DNA from 2 places in the Neobacillus niacini genome. Region 2 is predicted to be linked to the other one. Evidence: a T-box and tRNA genes for the amino acid it is inferred to sense, from the RefSeq annotation. Region 2 holds a T-box; the other holds one or more tRNA genes.
The links. The T-box of region 2 lies ahead of alaS (alanine--tRNA ligase). A T-box ahead of a tRNA ligase gene usually reads a tRNA of that ligase, here a tRNA-Ala.

Region 1 (9,883 bases), 340 kb from region 2:
GCCGATCACCCTCTCAGGTCGGCTACGCATCGTCGCCTTGGTGAGCCGTTACCTCACCAACTAGCTAATGCGCCGCGGGCCCATCTGTAAGTGTCAGCGTAAACCGACTTTCAACTTTCCCTCATGAGAGGAAAAGGATTATCCGGTATTAGCTCCGGTTTCCCGAAGTTATCCCAGTCTTACAGGCAGGTTGCCCACGTGTTACTCACCCGTCCGCCGCTAACCAAGAGGTGCAAGCACCTCGAGATTCGCTCGACTTGCATGTATTAGGCACGCCGCCAGCGTTCGTCCTGAGCCAGGATCAAACTCTCCAAGAAAGTTGATATAGCTCATTTTGTTACGTTGGCTTAGCTTTTATAAAAAGCTAAAAAATCGTTTGTTGACGTTCTTGTTTGTTTAGTTTTCAAAGAGCAATTTTTAAAATCATTAATGAGCTCGTCCTGTTTAAGCGGCTCAAAAGCGACCTCTTTAATTTAACATATTCCTCAATTCGATGTCAACAACTTTTTAAAAAACTTTTTTTGTTGTGTGACCCTCTCGGTGAGGACGAGATTTAATATATCATGTTACAAAAATGTTTGCAATATAATTTATAAAGTTTTTTTCTTTCAATGTTTTTCAGCTGAAATAAACAACAATTCACTTTAGCTGATTTAGAGAGGAAAAGAATATCTAAATACTAAATATAAGTCAACTTGGAGATCGACTCATAAAATCAGCGTTTCATGTATATGTAATTAGAGAAGGCCCAAAGTTAACTATACGGGAGTCTGTAACACTATTTTATCCACTGTTATTTTTGTAATAGGAAGTTTTTCTTTTTTTAACATAGCGGGGATGTCGTATAATAGTAATGACTGTTTACCTTTTGATTTTAAACCTATTAGTAATGGACGTGAAGCCAATGGAGAATATTGATTACGATATTTTAGTAAAGCTCGGTATCTCAGCTGTTTTGGGACTGATTATTGGACTAGAACGTGAATTAAAGCGAAAACCAGTAGGACTTAAAACAAGTCTTGTCATTTCTGTCGTGAGTTGCCTGCTAACTATTGTCTCAATTGAGTCAGCTTATATGTTTCCTGATTCTGACCATGTAAGAATTACAATGGATCCTCTCCGTTTAGCTGCACAAATCGTTTCCGGGATTGGCTTTCTAGGTGCAGGTGTAATCCTTAGAAGGGGAAATGATAGTATTTCAGGATTAACAACAGCTGCGATGATATGGGGTGCAGCCGGAATAGGAATTGCTGTTGGCGCTGGTTTCTTTATTGAAGCCTTTGTCGGTGTTGCCTTACTCATCATAAGTGTCGAATTAGTCCCTTACGTTATGAAATTTATTGGTCCAAAACAATTACGTGAAAAAGAAATAAGTCTTCAATTATTTATCAGAGATAAAATCCAAATTGAAAATGCCATTTCATTTTTAATGGAGAGAAAATATATTATTCGGCGGATTCGTATCAAGGATTTAGACAATGGTGACCATCTAGTTCAAATTTTAGTTGCAGTAGATTACCGTGAAAAAACCACGGAAGTCTATGATTCTGTTTCCAATCTAGACGGAGTTCAAAAGGTGGAAATAGAAAGTATGGGTTAATAATGAAAAAATTGAAAAATACTCTTGCAAGAATGGTATGAGAAAGATATAATTTTTCTTGTATCATATACGGGGGCTTAGCTCAGCTGGGAGAGCGCTTGCATGGCATGCAAGAGGTCGTCGGTTCGATCCCGATAGTCTCCATCTAAAAAACCTTTGCGCTGCAAAGGTTTTTTCCTTTTTATCATCCTATTCGTCCACGCTTGGTGTTATCCCCTAATAGGATTTACTATCCATATATTCACAAGGGTTTTTTCCAAAAAAATGAAATTTTTCCTATTGCTTGATTCATTACTCTGCTCCTATAATAATTTACGTAACAAAAAAATGAATATTTAGAAAAATTAATTATCAAGGAGGGGAGATCAGGAATCCTATTCACGCACAATCAGCTTTATCCTTTTTCCTAGTTTCTTTGAAATTTTTTAAAATGAGAGGGGGAGCTTCCAATGGAGGCACGAAAACTTACAAGAAATTCTGAAAGCGATTACAGTTCTATCGTCCAATCATCTTCTTTCCAAAAATTACTCTTCGAAAAGAAAAAATTTATCATTCCTATCACGATCTTCTTCTTTTGTTTCTATTTCGCTTTACCGATTTTAACTTCCTATTCAACTATATTAAATAACAAATTTATAGGCAGTATTTCATGGGCATGGGCTTTTGCCTTTCTCCAATTCGTTATGACATGGGGATTGTGTATGCTTTACTCCAAAAAAGCAGCGAAATTTGACGATTTAGCAGAAAAGGTCATAAGTGAAGGAGGAACAAACGAATGAATACTGCAGCTTTTACAATGTTTCTTGGTATTGTATTCCTAACTCTAGTAATTACATATTACGCTTCGAAACGTACAAAAAACGCAAGTGAGTTTTACACTGCAGGTGGTGGTCTTACTGGCTGGCAAAATGGATTGGCCATTGCAGGTGATTATATGTCTGCTGCCTCTTTTCTAGGTATTGCCGGCGCCGTGGCCTTAACAGGATTTGATGGATTCTTTTATAGTATTGGGTTTTTAGTGGCATATTTAGTTGTTTTATATTTGGTGGCAGAACCTCTGCGTAATCTAGGAAAATATACATTCGCTGATATGATCGCAGCGCGCTTTGATGCCAAAAAGGTTCGTGGCTTTGCTGCCATGAACACCATAACCATTTCTATCTTTTATATGATTGCTCAGCTTGTTGGAGCTGGTGCACTTATTAAGTTATTATTAGGTTTGGAATATACTACATCTGTTTTAATTGTTGGGGTATTAATGACGGTTTACGTAATTTTTGGAGGTATGCATGCAACAAGCTGGGTTCAAATTATTAAAGCTGTCCTTTTGATGGGAGGTACCTTCTTAATTTCGATTGTTGTTTTTGCTAAATTTAACTTTAGTATAACGGATATGTTTGATCAAATGAAAACAGCGACTCCGTTAAAAGAAGCGTTCTTAAATCCAGGGGTAAAATACAAGGATGGTATAGACACCCTTTCATTAAATATGGGACTAGTTTTAGGGACCGCTGGACTTCCTCATATTCTTGTACGTTTCTTTACGGTTAAAGATGCAAAAACCGCTCGAAGTTCAGTTGTATATGCAACTTGGATCATTGGGATATTTTACGTGATGACCATTTTTCTTGGCTTTGGTGCTGCTGCATTCGTTGGAACAACTGATATCGTGGCTGCAAATGCAGCTGGAAATATGGCAGCTCCGCTTTTGGCACAGGCACTTGGCGGGAATATGCTGTTTGCGTTTATTTCGGCAGTGGCATTTGCTACAATCCTTGCCGTCGTAGCTGGTCTTGTTCTAACAGCAGCATCGGCTTTTGCGCATGATTTCTACAACGAAATTCTTAAAAAAGGAAAAGCTACAGAAAAACAACAGGTTAGTATGGCACGTTGGGCCGCAATTGGTGTGTCTGTGCTTTCCATTATTCTAGCTTTAGGTGCTCAAACACTTAATGTTGCCTTCCTAGTGTCACTGGCATTCGCTGTAGCTGCAAGCGCAAATTTACCGGTTATAATTTATACTATTTACTGGAAACGTTTTAATACTACAGGAGCCATTTGGGCCATGTCGGTTGGACTTATTTCAGCAATTGGACTTGTCATCATCAGCCCTAATGTTTTCAGTCCTGAAGTTGGAAAGGCCATTTTCGTAGGGAACCCGCTTTTCCCTTATACAACACCAGGTATTGTATCTATACCATTAGGGTTTCTTGCAGGATACCTAGGAACGAAACTCTCCAGCCAAAAAGCTGACTTGAAGAAATACGATGAAGTTTTAGTTAAATCAAATCTAGGGATTGGACAATAATCAAACAAGGGACTGAATATACATCCAGTCCCTTGTTTTTATTTACTTCGTTTATTCCTCGCTGATCCAGTGGTGGTTCTGTTCTTATCCCTTTTGCCACTTGCCAGATTGGATGTAGTTTGCCTGCTCTTTGTATCTTTGGAATTTCCGCTATTCCTAGACGAAGCTTTGGGCTTACTATCCCTCCTAGTAGAACTGGCAGCTCTATGTTTTTTACCTTTATTTCCATGAGAAGTTGTTGGCTTGGATGGTTCTTGGTTATCTTTTATTCCAGTGTTACCGATGTTTTGTTTCTGAATCGTAATATTTAGTTCTTTTTCGATCAAATCTAAGGTAGGTCGATCATCTGATGAGTATAAAGTAATTGCCACTCCCTTTGTACCTGCTCTTCCGGTTCTTCCAATTCGATGGACAAAGCTTTCGGAATCCTGCGGGATGTCATAGTTAAATACGTGTGTTACCCCTTCAACATCCAGCCCCCTTGCTGCGACATCAGTAGCGATCAGTAATTGAATTTCCCCATCCCTGAATCGTTTCATCACTTGCTCTCGTTTAGCTTGTGATAGATCACCGTGCAGCTCATCACACAAAAACTTATGGGATCTTAAAACTTCATATAGCTTTGAAACTCTTCTCTTTGTTCTACAGAAAATAACCGCTAAATAAGGTCGATGTGTTTCAACCAAACTTATTAGTGTTGCCTGCTTAGCCCTATCAATGGTATGAATGGCAATCAACTTAACATTTTCAGCAGGACCTTGAGTTTTTTCAACTTGGATATATTGTGGGTTACGCATGTGCTTATTAGCTAAAGTTCTTATTTCTTCTGGCATAGTAGCAGAAAAAAGCATGGTTTGCCGATTATTAGGTGTTTCACTGATAATATCGACCACTTCATTCAAAAAACCAATGTGAAGCATTTGGTCTGCTTCATCAAGAACTAGAAAAGAAACATCTGATAATTGAACGGTCCCTCTGCCAATGTGGTCTAAGAGCCGTCCTGGAGTGCCAACCACAATCTGAACATTTTTCTTTAACTTTCTTAACTGTTTATCAACATCTTGTCCTCCATAAACAGCAAGTACATCGACTCCTGGAATATCATCCGTTAACTTTTGAAATTCATCTGTAATTTGCAAAGCTAATTCTCTAGTCGGTGTAACAACTAGAGCTTGTACATGTGAAGCCTGCGGATTTATTTTTTCTAGAATTGGCAGTATGAAAGCATATGTCTTTCCTGTCCCTGTTTGTGCTTGGGCAATGACATCCTTTCCATCCATTACAATTGGTATTGATTTTTCTTGGATTGGTGTAGGTTGGGCGACACCATAGCTTCTTAATTTATTTACAATTCGCTCAGAAATACCGAGTGTTTTAAAATCAGGCAAAAAAATCCCTACTTTCTCTCTCTAACATAATTGTGTCTTATTAATATTGAGTGTTTAACAATGAAATAGCAATTATTCTTTTTTAAAAAATAAGGCTGTGTTATATTAGGCTGTTGATTTGCGCTCCAGGCGCTACGCTTTCCGCGGGCTCGCCATGAGCCTCCTCGGTCGGTCCCGACCTGCGGGGTCTCACTCAGCTCGTACATCCCGCAGGAGTCGAGCGCCTTCCGCTCCAATCAACAGGTTCTAAAACCAATAGTATCGCATTAACACAGCCAATAGAAAAAGACCTTCTCATAAGAAAGGTCTTTTAGCGTTTTTCAATATAGTAATAACTGCTTTCACCGAAGTCTTTTCGATCAAGTAATAGATGTGTTTCTATTTTGCACCAGGAAGGAAGTTTTTCTTTTAAACCTGGTTCAGTGGATATAATTTCGAGTATATGTCCCTTGTTCAAATTCTTCATTGTGGAGGAAAGTTTACTTACGAGTTCTTCATATCCTGTTTTACCTGCGTCATAGATAAGGTCCGGTACAAATTGGAGTGACATCCATTCAGCTCCTGTCATAGTATTACCTTCATTATAAAAAAATGATATGATGAGATAAATTCAATTTATCTATTCTATCAATGACTTTAAATCGATATTTCAAATGGTAAAAGGGGGATTTTCCCATGGATTTACACCAATTGTTTGTATTTGCGAAAGTAGTTGAGCATAAAAGCTTCTCAAAAGCTGCTGAAGATATATTTTTAAGTCAATCCACTGTTAGTTCACATATTCAAGCATTAGAAAGAACGTTGAATGTTAGTCTATTTGATCGGGTTGGGAGAGAAATCATTCTTACACCATCCGGCGAACGCTTGTATCAATGGGCTTTAAAACTATTATTACTGAAAGATCAGGCGATGGTGGACCTAAAGGAGGGAGCAACAGAGCTTAGAGGAATGATTCGAATTGGCGCTAGCTCCGTTCCTGGGCAATTTATGATTCCAAAAATGGTAAAGCAATTTAGAGAACAATATCCAAATGCAACATTTCATATAAATCAAGCTTCATCAAAAAACGTAGCTGATAAGGTCTTAAATGGCTCTGTTGATTTCGGGATACTAGGTGAAAAATACGAAAATGATAAGCTATGCTATATTCCTTTACTGAAGGAAAACTTAGTGCTTATCACATCAAAGCAATCAAACATTGTTGGTCCTGTGTTTATTCAAGACCTTCTAAATCACCCATTTATCATGAGAAACTCTGACTCGGGAACCAACTCACTAATTGAAAAATTTCTGAAGAAAAATAAAATATCAAAGGATCGAATGAATATTGTTGCGTATACAGAAAATGGACAAAGTCTGATTCAGTTTGTACTCCAAAATATCGGTATTGCAATTATTTCAGAAATGGCAGCAAAAGAATACTATGATCGGAATTTATTAATGATTCATCATATTCATGAATTTGATGAGGAACGATATTTCTATTTAGTTTATAACCTTCAAAAAACACAATCGATGATATCAAAATTGTTTATTGAGAGTGCAAATGAGCTTATTAAACCAGTTTAGGTAAAAAACAGACAGAAAAGGCTGGAAATAACCCAGCCTCTTTTTTATTTATGGTTTAAGAATTACTTTTATACAATCTTCCGTCTTTGTATCAAACACTTCATATCCATGTTTTGCCTGCTCTAGCGGTAATACATGGGTAATGATGTCGCTAATATCAATCTTTCGTTGGTTAATCATATCATAGAGATATGACATATAAGGAATAACTGGAGCCTGTCCTGTTTTGAGATCAATGTTACGTTGAAAGAGGTCACCTAGTGGAAATGCATTATATCTTCCTCCGTAAACACCTGTTAGTTGTATCGTTCCACCTTTTCGAACTGCTTGGCTGGCAATCACAATAGCTCCCATTGCACCGCCATGAAGTTTCATTCCGGTTGCTAAAAATTCCATTGGGGTCATTTTCCCATCCATTCCGACAGCATCAATAACTATGTCTGCTCCGCCCTGAGTTATTTCCAGTAGATAATCACCCACATTTTCATGGTCCTCGAAATTAACAATTTCCACTTTGTTTGTGCGTTTTGCATGCTGCAGACGATAATTAATATAATCAACAGCAATGACTCTTTTCGCACCTTTTAACCAGGCAAACTTTTGTGCAAGCAATCCTACTGGGCCGCACCCTAATACGATTACGGTGTCGTCAGGCTTTACCCCGGCATGGTCAACACTCCAATAGGCAGTCGGCGCCGCGTCAGCAAGCAGGACAAGTTTCTCGTCTTCTACTTCACAATTTTCCGGTATTTTAAATGGCGTGAAATTTCCAAAAGGAACCCTCATATACTCCGCCTGCCCGCCAGCATAACCGCCAGTTGTTTCCGAATAGCCGAAAAAGCCGCTTCCTTGACCATGAGGATTGCCATTGTCACATTGACTGGTTAGGTCGTGGGTACAATACCAGCAATGACCGCAGCTTACGTTAAACGGGATGATGACTCGATCCCCTTTTTTTAATTTCGTTACCTCAGGTCCCACCTCCTCGACAATCCCCATAGGCTCATGTCCGATTACATAGTCTGTTGGCAAATTCGGAATCATTGCATGAATCAAATGTAAATCAGATCCGCAAATGGCTGAGGAAGTAACCTTAACAATAATATCATCTGAATTTTTAATACTCGGATCTTTTACTTCTCTAACCTCTACATTCTTTATTCCTTGATATGTAACTGCCTTCATCTCATTCCCCTCCTTTTATTGGTTTGGTGTCGCAAACATGCCTTGACGATCAGTATCGTTAGGGTAAAGGTTTAGTTGTGCAATCTGGACTGCTGTCTCAGCAGCCTTCATATCAACGGGATACTGTTCTTTAAAGTTATGCGGGTGCAGCCAGCCCTTCTTTATCATTAAATCAGCAATTTCTGTATGCAAATCGATGGCTGCTTCCATTTGCTTATGAAATATTCTTCTAAGTTCTGGATTTGCCGTCTCTGTAATAGCAAAACCATAATTGCGAATACCATTTTTTATAGTTAATAAAAAATCCATCGCGAAGGCAGAATCAGCCAAACTTGGCATACCTTCAGCGTTTCTTGGATCTAAATAATCTTCCATACTTTCCACCTCACTTATTGTAGCAATTGGCTTTTCTTGTAAAAACTTACGATTTCATTAATATCTTTAATGGATTGCTGTACATCCTTTTCCATCAGTGCTTTTAACTCATTATCGAAACAGATTCCCTGCATTAATTTTGAACGAAGTAAACAAACGGTTTTAAAATTAAGGATTTCATGAGTTTCCATCGTTTCATGTAAGGCTAAGGTTTCATGAACCATCACACTCACCTCCAAGTAATAGTTGTATTTTCCCCACTTTTCTTTTCTTTTTATGCAAAATGAATAATCAACATTAGTCTTAGAAAATATAAAAAGGATTAAGTCTGTACGTTTTGGAGGTAAAAAAATGACAAAACATCTTGGTCTTCATGAGACACTAGACCTTCATGAATTACTAACCTTTAAAAATCTTTGTTTAACAAAAGCTACCACCATGAGTGTCTTGGCCCAGGACCCAGAATTGAAAGCAATACTTTCTGAAGATGCTGCAAATGGGACCAAGCATATACAGCAGCTCCAAAAGTTTTTAACAGATAGGAGTGATAGAGATTGAATCAACTCATTCAAAATTTAATGGGAATGGGTGGTATGACCGATCAGGTCATTGCAACAGATTTCCTCATTTCTGCTAAAGCAGGGGTACGGAATTATGCGGTAGCCATTACGGAGGCGGGAACACCAGAATTAAAGTCTGCACTGAGGGAACAATTAAATACCGCAATTGCCACCCACGAAAAAATCACTAATTTTATGATAGCAAGAGGCTTCTATCATCCACATAACTTGAGCGAACAACTTCAAGTTGATTTGAATGTTAGCGAAACTGCTCTAAAACTCGCCCAGAAATGATGAAAAGGAGAACCACAGGGGTTCTCCTCATGCTGTCGGGAAAGCTAGACACCCATTATTTTCCGTTTAGAGGTGCTGGAGTGACCCAATCCTGGCATGAAAAAAGATTTAGGTCAATGCAGTGGTGCTGGAGTGACCCAATCCTGGCATGAAAAAAGATTTGGGTAAATGCAGTGGTGCTGGAAATATAAAAATGTCGAGAAATATCTTTCTCGACAGCCTAAGGAGAACCACGGGGGTTCTCCTTTTATATTTGATTGTTGAATTCTTTTAGTTTCATTTTATCGATCTTTCCGACATGCGTTTTCGGAAGTTCTTTTAGTTGGATGAACCTCTTTGGGATTTTGTATCTTCCTAATTTTTTTTCACAATAATTGACCAGGTCGTCTTCGGAAATATGATGAGAATGTTTAGGTACGATAAAAGCCGTAACAAGTTCCCCCCATTTTTCATCGGGCAGTCCTATTACTGCCACTTCATCAACGCCAGGGTGTGCAGCTACCCAGTGTTCAATCTCTAGAGGGTAAACATTTTCGCCTCCTGTAATGATCATATCTTTTTTTCTGCCAACAATATAATGGAATCCATCCTCATCCTTCTTTGC
Region 2 (9,883 bases):
TGTTTTATTGGTGAACGTAACTTTAAAGAGTTCCTAGGTCAATACCTTCCAGCTCAGCCAGGAAACATGGAAACAATGGATGGCGAGATTAAAGGAAAACATGAAGGTTTGATGTACCATACTATTGGCCAGCGTCATGGCTTAGGAATTGGCGGTTCAGGTGAGCCATGGTTTGCAATTGGTAAGGATCTAAAAAGGAATATCCTTTACGTTGGACAAGGCTTCCATAATGAAAAACTATATTCAGACTCGATTATTGCTGATAATGTAAGCTGGGTATCCAATCAAGAAAAACCAGCGGAATTTATATGTACTGCAAAATTCCGTTATCGTCAGGAAGATAATAAAGTGACGGTACAACTTATGGAGAACAATAAAGTCAAAGTAATCTTCGATGAACCCATTCGAGCAGTAACCCCAGGACAAGCGGTTGTTTTTTACAATGGTGATGAATGTCTTGGCGGCGGTACTATCGATGAAGTTTACAAGAATGGACAACGGTTAACATATGTTGGGTAATATACACCCTGATTCCTTAATTGGAGTCAGGGCTTTTTTCGCTAATCTCAAGGAAATGATTTATGATATACTCACAATAGAACGGAGTGATAACATGGATAAAAACCAAATAGGTGTTCAATACATGCAAGAAGGCAAGTGGGAAGAGGCGGCGAAAATCTTTAATGAGATTATTGAAGAAACCCCAAACGATCCCATTGCTTACATAAATTTCGGAAATGTGCTTTCTGCTGTTGGTGATGATGAGAAAGCATTAAAGTTTTATGAAAAAGCCATTCAATTGGATGAAAATACTGCAGCCGCTTATTATAGTGCTGGTACAATTTATTTCAGCCTCGACCAATTTGATAAGGCTAAAAATATGTTTGAACAAGCAATGCAAAAAGGACTTCATACAAGTGATAATTATTTCATGTTAGGTCTAACTCTTGTGCAAATGGATCAAGGGAAATTTGCACTGCCTTATTTACAAAGAAGTGTGGAACTAAATGAGCAAGATGCGGAAGCACGTTTTCAGTATGGATTATGTCTTGCACAGCTCGAATTTATCGATGAGGCAATTGTTCAATTTGAAAAATGCATTGAATTAGACCAGGAGCATACAGACGCCCTTTATAACTTAGGAGTTTCCTATGCCTTTAAAGAACAAGCAGATAAAGCATTAGCTATGTTTGATAAAGCACTAGAAATACAACCAGATCATTTATTAGCAGGACATGCGAAAAAATTGATTGAATCCGCAAAATAAATCCAATTTTAAATAATGGCTGTGTTAGTTAATTGTTGATTTTGCACCCTGTTGATTGGAGCGGAAGGCACGAAGACTCCTGCGGGAGTACGGGGCTGGGGAGACCCCACAGGCGCTTAAGCGCCGAGGAGGCTCCCCCGGCACGCCCGCGGAAAGCGAAGTGCCGGGAGTGGAAATCAACAGGCCATATCAACATAGCCAAAATATTAGAAAGGAGGAAGCACCCGTGGATAAGCAAAGCTCGCTTGATTTATTTGCTGAGCAAGGGAAGTTTGTAAAAGGAAAACACCTTGTTACGATTTTTCATAATGAGCAAAATCTTTACACGGTTTTAAGAATACGTGTCGAAGAAACGAATCATGAATATGACGACAAAGAAGCCGTGATCACAGGCTATTTTCCAAAAATACACGAGCAGGAAACCTATATCTTTTTTGGTGAGTTTAAGGATCATCCGAAGTTTGGCATGCAATTCCAAACCAAACACTTTCGAAAGGACATTCCTCAAACCAAGCAAGGTGTAGCAGCTTATTTATCAAGTGAAATGTTTAAAGGGATTGGGAAGAAAACAGCAGAAAACATAGTAGAAACATTAGGGGAAAATGCGATTTCAAAAATTTTGAATCAGCCCTCCTTACTTGATTCTGTCCCAAAGCTTCCTCCCGATAAAGCAAAAATGCTCTATGATACCTTGATGGAACACCAGGGTCTTGAGCAAGTAATGGTCGCTTTAAACCAATATGGTTTTGGACCACAGCTTTCAATGAGAATGTATCAAACATATAAAGAGCATACTCTGGATATTATCCAAAAGAACCCCTATAAACTTGTAGAAGACATTGAGGGGATTGGGTTTGGCCGGGCAGACGAACTTGGTTATCAACTAGGAATATCCGGGAATCACCCAGACCGGATAAAAGCGGCCTGCCTTTATTCACTCGAGAGCGAGAGTATGCAGACAGGGCATGTATATGTTCATGCAGAGGATCTATTGATACAGGTTAAAAATCTACTAGAAGAAAATAAACGCGATCAAATTGAATACACCGACATTTCAACAGAAATATTGAAACTTGAAGAAGAGGGGAAAATAATTGGTGAGGAAAAGCGCGTTTATGTGCCTTCTTTGTATTACGCTGAAAAAGGGTTAGTAACAAGTATTAAAAAAATCCTTGAACAAACGGAATATAAGGAGCAATTTCCTGAATCTGAATTTTTACTGGCGTTAGGGAATCTTGAAGAAAGACTAAACGTACAATATGCCCCAACCCAAAGGGAAGCAATACAAACAGCGTTAATGTCTCCAATGCTGATTCTAACAGGAGGTCCTGGAACAGGTAAAACAACTGTTATTAAAGGGATTGTTGAGCTTTATGCAGAATTACATGGCTGCTCACTAGATCCTAAGGATTATCATAAAAAGGGAGAGCCCTTCCCGTTTTTGCTTGCTGCCCCTACAGGAAGAGCGGCAAAAAGGATGAGTGAATCAACCGGACTGCCTGCTGTAACGATTCACCGCTTACTAGGATTAAATGGCACAGAAGGGTATGATCATGAGGAGGCTAGTCCTCTTGAAGGGAAGATTCTTATCGTTGATGAGACATCGATGCTCGATATTTGGTTAGCAAATCAATTGTTTAAAGCACTCCCAGATCATATTCAAGTTATTCTCGTCGGTGATGAAGATCAGCTTCCGTCGGTTGGGCCAGGACAAGTGCTAAAAGATTTATTAAGATCAGAGGTTGTCCCCACAGTAAGATTAACGGATATTTATCGACAAGCGGAAGGTTCTTCGATTATTGAATTGGCACATGATATTAAAAAGGGATATTTGCCAGCGAATGTCGCTATGAAACAGCCAGACCGTTCTTTTATTAGATGTTCAACTGCACAAATTCCACAGGTAATCGAAAAGGTTGCCTTAAATGCAAAAAGCAAAGGGTATTCAGCAAAAGATATTCAAGTTTTAGCCCCAATGTACAGAGGTCCGGCCGGGATTGATCGCTTAAATGTATTACTACAAGAAATTTTTAATCCGAACCCTGGCGGATCACGGAAGGAACTTGCATTTGGTGATGTCAAATATCGTATTGGTGATAAAGTACTTCAGTTAGTAAATCAGCCGGAAAGCAATGTTTTTAACGGAGATATAGGGGAAATCATTTCCATTATCTATGCAAAGGAAAATACAGAAAAACAAGACATGGTGTACATTTCCTTTGAAGGGAATGAGATTGAATATACCAGGCAGGACTTAAACCAAATTACCCATGCTTATTGCTGTTCTGTACATAAGTCTCAGGGAAGTGAATTCCCAATTGTCATACTGCCAATTACGAGAAGCTATTATCGGATGTTACGAAGAAATCTCATTTATACGGCCATTACCAGGAGTAAACAATCGCTAATCCTATGCGGTGAAGAAGACGCACTGCGGATGGGGGTCGAGCGGGCTGATGAACTAAGCCGTCAAACGACTTTATGGCAAAAGCTTCAGGAAATGGTTTCAGTAAAGAAAGCAAATGACGAACGGGAAGACGAACCGGAAGATGAACAGACATTATCTGCTGAAGAAAAATTAATGCAGGTGAATCCAATGATTGGAATGGAATACGTTACACCTTATGATTTTATGTAAGGAATTAATAAAATTTGTGTTAACTGCCGATAAGCTTATCGGCAGTTTTTTTGAACTAGACCTTAATGAGTCGTTTATTCAACCTATTGTAGGTTAAAATTTTCCTGCGTTTCTAAATTGCTGCTTTTTTCTCCAATATAGATAAACCATTATCACAATGACAATTACCAACAAAAATAAATACATACTGTATTTTGATACATAAAGCCCAACTTGGTCCCATCTTTCGCCAAGTTTTCTACCTAATGTGATAAAAGTATAACTCCAAAGGATAGCACCAAGATAAGCATAAACAACGAATTTTCTAAATGAAAACTTATTTAGCGCAGCAACATATGCAGTCAGGTGACGTACGCCTGGAATAAAATAACCGATTAATATAAGTGGAGATCCAATTTTATTAAATAATTTTTGTGTGCTATTGACCTTTTCTTCTGTAATGTTAATTTTTGGACCAAACTTTTTTAATAAAGGTAATCCAAATTTGTAACCAATGTAGTAACTAAGGGAAATTCCTACCACTGAACCCAGTACAGCACATATCAGCGAAATGATATAAGATAATTTGCCGTGGTATACGTTATAGCCAACATAGGTTAAAAGGACTTCATCAGGTATAGGAAGCCCAATAATTCCTACGATTAACATGATAATGAGGCCGAAGTAACCAAAATGCTCGATAAGATAATCAATGTGTTGTTCCACTTCAAAACCTCCTGAAGCATTCCGTTAAAAAAGAGACGGCAATTTCAGATGACATTTAATCAATTGATGCTTACTTTCCTTTGATAAATAGCATTATCCAGAAAAATAATAACTTGTTTAATCTTAAATTCATCTACACAAATTATAATTGGGTATTTATCATTATGCAATGTTACGTCTTGCGTCTTAACATCTTTTAGCTGTTTTAAGAATTCAAACTAGTCATTTCCTACATGAGTTGCACAGGAAAGTTTTTTACTTCCGCAATGGAAAACGTTACACCTTATGATTTCATGGTAAATGAGTGAAACTATAAATGTTCACAGGAGGTGGGCACTCTGCGAACATTTGCTTTATTAAAAGGACAGCCAGTGTTTGAATCGAAAACGGGTTCGAAAATTGGCGAAGTAACAGACTTATGTATCACAAATGATGGGGTAGTTAAAGGCCTTATGGTTAAAAAAGGCGTTTTCTTCAAACAAACCTATTTCTTGGACATTCAGGATGTATTATCATTTGGCTGGGATGGGGTCATGATTGAAGTGAATGATTCCCTTGAGAGATTTAAAACAAATCCAGAATATACTCTTTTTCATCAACATTCTCTAAATGGAAAAATGCTTATATCAAAAAGCGGAGAGTCATTGGGATTGTTAGAGGATGTATATTTTCATGAGGAATTGGGCACAATCGTAGGGTACGAAATTACGGATGGTTTCTTTTCGGATATAACGGAAGGGAAACAAGTAATACAATCCGAGAAGCCCCCTGCGATCGGAAAGGATGCCATCATCGTAGACGTTAATCATACGTGAGGTGTTCTTTTCATGTTCAAGTGTCCAAATTGTCAGAGCAAAGATATCGGCAAAATCGGAATAAACCAATATTATTGCTGGAATTGTTATATTGAATTGTCTCTTTCCAAAGGCATAATCAATACCCATCAAGTCGAAGAAGATGGTACACTCAGTTCCTTAGATGACTTGTTTGAAGAAGAAGAGCGTCGTTACACCATTTAAAGTGGAAACACTTAGTTACTGAAGGTAGACAGTTCGAAAGCATGAAGCACTGTCAAACTACAGAAGAGGTGAAACGTATGAATAAAGTAATGACTTCCGTGGTTGCATTTGGAGTTGGAATGGCAGCCTATAATATTGCACAAAGAAATAACATGATGTCTGGCCGTCAAATGAAACGAATGCAAAGAAAAGTAAAACGTGCTTTATTCTAAATATAAATCCCCTTCATAATGAGGGGGATTTTTGCTATATGTATAAATCCGGTATTTGACTCCAAAAATATAGTAGAAGGAGGCATGTATCGGTGGAAATTCGTGTTAAATGGTTTTATCGAATCGGTTTTTTGCTTCTTTTGCTCATCGCTATTTATGTGTTTTTAAGAATTCGCTTTTTCTGGCTGCCTGTCGTTAGAGTGGCTTTTATTATTATTCTCCCATTCTTTATCGGTGGTTTTATCACTTATTTGCTCCATCCTATTGTAGAAAAGCTGCATGACAAGGGTTTACACCGGGGATTAGCCATTTTTTTAATTTACTTTCTATTTTTTGGGGGTATTGGCTTTGCTATCTATAAAGGAATTCCTGCCTTTATTTCTCAAGTGCGGGACCTTGCAGAAAGTGCTCCCATTTTAGCTGAGCAATACAGGAGCTGGATTAAGGAACTTCAATCACATACACGTGAGTGGCCAGATGGACTTCAAGAGCAAATAAATGAAGGTATAATAGGCTTTGAAAGAAAGTTAGATTCTCTCCTAACGGTGATAGCTGATTCCTTATTAAACATTTTGAATTTTGCCTTTGCACTAATGATCATCCCTTTTATCGCTTTCTATATGTTAAAAGATTTCACCATCATAAAAAGAGCTGTTTGGTATCTTACACCTAAACAATGGCGGAGAAAAGGAACCCGATTTCTTAGAGACATTGACGAATCACTTGGGAGCTATATTAGGGGCCAGCTGCTCGTTTGTCTGATTATCGGAAGTCTTTCAGCGATTTTGTTTTGGATTTTCCATTTGAAATATCCTTTGCTGCTGGGTATGATTATCGGGGTAACCAATGTGATTCCCTATTTTGGTCCAATTATAGGAGCTGTCCCTGCCGTATTTATTGCTGCTACAAGCTCGGTTAACCTAGTGATTATTACAATTGCAATCGTATTTGGATTGCAATTTTTAGAAGGAAATATCCTATCTCCCTATATTGTTGGAAAAAGTCTGCATATGCACCCATTAATGATTATGTTAGCTTTAACGGCAGGAGGGGAAGTAGGAGGTATCATCGGAATGATTGTAGCTGTACCTGTTCTGGTTGTCCTTAAAGTCAGTATTCTTCACGCTAAAAATCACTTTGTTCGTGAAAAAGTGAAGGAACCTGTCCCATAAACCAGAACTAGATTGACAAACGTTTTTGGTGTCGCTATAATCCGTTTATAGAATAGTTTGGATTAACATGTTGAAGGACCCTAAGTATGTTGTAGTCCATCTCTAAGAGAGGAGCTTCCTTGGCTGCGAGAAGCTCTAGATGAAGGATAACAGAAAGCTAGTCTGGAGTGCAGCTAACCACTGCCGTTGTTGCCGCGTTAAGGCATTATTTGAGAGATGAACACTCGTTATTTTTGTGTTCATAATCAGGGTGGTACCGCGAGTTAGCTCTCGTCCCTGTTCTGGTGAAGTTCCGCAAAAAGAAACTTCACCATGGGATGAGGGCTTTTTTGTGTTCTTTTTTAACCTTAAGGGAGGGTAATTAATATGAAATACTTGACTGGTTCAGAAATTCGTAAAATGTATTTAGACTTTTTTCAGGAGAAAGGGCATGCTGTTGAACCAAGTGCGTCGCTTGTTCCTCATGATGATCCATCGTTATTGTGGATTAATAGTGGCGTTGCTACATTAAAAAAATACTTCGATGGACGTGTAATCCCTGAGAATCCTAGGATTACAAATGCACAAAAGTCGATTCGTACAAACGATATTGAAAATGTCGGTAAAACAGCGCGCCATCACACTTTTTTCGAAATGCTTGGAAACTTTTCCATTGGTGAGTATTTCAAAGAAGAAGCGATCGAATGGGCTTGGGAATTTTTAACCGATAAAAAATGGATTGGCTGGGACCCAGAACTGCTTTCGGTTACGATTCACCCTGAAGATCATGAAGCATTTGATCTTTGGAATAAAAAAATTGGTATCCCAGAGGAACGAATTATTCGCCTTGAAGGGAACTTCTGGGATATTGGTGAAGGACCAAGTGGACCTAATACGGAAATCTTCTATGACCGAGGGCCAGAATATGGTGATGACCCGACAGATCCAGAATTATATCCCGGCGGCGAAAATGAACGTTATCTAGAGGTTTGGAATCTTGTATTTTCACAATTTAATCATAATCCTGATAATACCTATACACCACTGCCAAAGAAGAACATTGATACTGGAATGGGCCTTGAAAGAATGGCTTCCGTCGTTCAAAACGTACCAACTAACTTTGATACAGATTTGTTTATCCCGATTATCAGAGCGACTGAGGAAATTTCTAGTGTGAAATATGGCCAGGAAAAAGAAAAGGATACAGCATTTAAAGTAATTGCTGATCATATTCGTACAGTGGCATTCGCAGTTGGGGATGGAGCCCTGCCATCCAATGAAGGACGCGGATACGTATTGCGCCGTTTACTGCGCCGTGCGGTTCGTTATGCAAAACAAATAAATATCAACCGACCATTTATGTATGAACTAGTTCCTGTGGTAGGAGAAATCATGCATGATTTTTATCCAGAGGTAAAAGACAAGACGGAGTTTATTCAGAAGGTCATTAAAAATGAAGAAGAACGTTTCCACGAAACATTACACGAAGGTTTATCCATACTAGGTAATGTCATCAAGAAAGAGAAGGAAAAAGGAAGCGATACGATCTCAGGAAGCGATGTTTTCCGCCTATATGATACCTATGGTTTCCCTGTTGAGTTGACAGAGGAATATGCAGAAGAAGAGGGAATGAAGATTGATCACGCTGGTTTTGAAACGGAAATGGAATTACAGCGCGAGCGTGCTCGTTCTGCACGTCAGGATGTTGGCAGTATGCAAGTTCAAGGCGGTGTATTAGGCGACATTGTAGTCGAAAGTCAATTTGTTGGCTATGACCAGCTTGAAACGGTCTCCACAGTGGTTGCAATTGTTAAAAATGGAGAATTGGTTGACGAAGCATTCAGTGGTGACGAGGTACAGATAATTCTTGATGTTACACCTTTTTATGCGGAGAGCGGCGGGCAAATTGCAGATCGTGGCTTAATTTTTGCAGAAGGTGTTAGCGTAAGCGTAAAAGATGTACAAAAGGCACCAAATGGTCAAAATCTTCATCAAGCAGTAGTGGATTCAGGAATTCTAAAGACAAATGCAAAAGTAACTGCAACTGTTCAACAAGATAATCGAGTTCAGATTATAAAAAATCATACTGCTACTCACTTGCTTCACCAAGCATTAAAAGATGTATTGGGAACGCATGTAAACCAGGCAGGTTCACTAGTAGAACCAGATCGTCTCCGTTTTGATTTCTCTCATTTTGGTCAAGTAAAACCGGAGGAATTAGAAGAAATCGAAAAAATCGTTAACGAAAAAATTTGGAAGAATATCGAAGTTGATATTAGCTTAAAACCAATTGCTGAGGCAAAATCAATGGGTGCAATGGCACTTTTTGGTGAAAAATATGGAGATATTGTCCGTGTCGTTAAAGTAGGGGATTATAGCTTAGAGCTATGCGGCGGCTGTCATGTTCCGAATACATCTGTTATTGGGCTATTTAAAATTGTTTCCGAGGGCGGTATTGGTGCAGGTACAAGGAGAATAGAAGCTGTTACCGGAGAATCAGCCTATCAACTGATGAATGACCAGGTTGCGTTATTGAAGGACGCAGCAGACAAATTAAAAACCAATCCGAAAGAGGTAGTGAACCGAATAGAGGTCTTAATGACTGAAATCAAACAACTTCAACGGGAAAACGAGTCACTTTCAGCTAAGTTAGGTAATATAGAGGCTGGAAACCTTGTATCAAAAGCGAAGCAAATTGATGGTGTAACGGTATTAGCTGCAAAAGTTCAAGCTTCTGATATGAATAATTTACGAAATATGGCTGATGATTTGAAACAAAAAATTGGATCGGCTGTAATTCTGTTAGGCAGTGTAAATGAAGGAAAAGTAAATTTAATCGCAGCTGTAACAAAAGACCTAATTGACAAAGGGTACCATGCCGGCAAATTAAT

Region 1: it encodes a tRNA-Ala, which carries the amino acid that the T-box ahead of alaS (alanine--tRNA ligase) is inferred to sense. The anticodon was not compared.

Annotation. Positions count from the first base shown of each region.
Region 1 is NZ_CP183883.1:2,233,007-2,242,889, reverse strand. It holds rRNA gene ACN6MT_RS10585 (16S ribosomal RNA) at 1-317, opposite strand, end outside; gene ACN6MT_RS10580 (MgtC/SapB family protein) at 905-1,600, shown strand; tRNA gene ACN6MT_RS10575 (tRNA-Ala) at 1,672-1,744, shown strand; gene ACN6MT_RS10570 (DUF485 domain-containing protein) at 2,050-2,379, shown strand; gene ACN6MT_RS10565 (solute symporter family protein) at 2,376-3,908, shown strand; gene ACN6MT_RS10560 (DEAD/DEAH box helicase) at 3,947-5,296, opposite strand; gene ACN6MT_RS10555 (sulfurtransferase TusA family protein) at 5,607-5,846, opposite strand; gene ACN6MT_RS10550 (selenium metabolism-associated LysR family transcriptional regulator) at 5,972-6,865, shown strand; gene ACN6MT_RS10545 (zinc-dependent alcohol dehydrogenase) at 6,914-8,050, opposite strand; gene ACN6MT_RS10540 (spore coat protein) at 8,066-8,425, opposite strand; gene ACN6MT_RS10535 (spore coat protein) at 8,440-8,649, opposite strand; gene ACN6MT_RS10530 (hypothetical protein) at 8,777-8,983, shown strand; gene ACN6MT_RS10525 (spore coat protein) at 8,980-9,279, shown strand; gene ACN6MT_RS10520 (acyl-CoA synthetase) at 9,527-9,883, opposite strand, start outside.
Region 2 is NZ_CP183883.1:2,577,872-2,587,754, forward strand. It holds gene mnmA (tRNA 2-thiouridine(34) synthase MnmA) at 1-519, shown strand, start outside; gene ACN6MT_RS12390 (tetratricopeptide repeat protein) at 614-1,267, shown strand; gene ACN6MT_RS12395 (ATP-dependent RecD-like DNA helicase) at 1,494-3,905, shown strand; gene ACN6MT_RS12400 (DedA family protein) at 3,999-4,610, opposite strand; gene ACN6MT_RS12405 (PRC-barrel domain-containing protein) at 4,982-5,425, shown strand; gene ACN6MT_RS12410 (hypothetical protein) at 5,438-5,629, shown strand; gene ACN6MT_RS12415 (YrzQ family protein) at 5,707-5,841, shown strand; gene ACN6MT_RS12420 (AI-2E family transporter) at 5,934-7,013, shown strand; T-box leader at 7,075-7,294, shown strand; gene alaS (alanine--tRNA ligase) at 7,380-9,883, shown strand, end outside.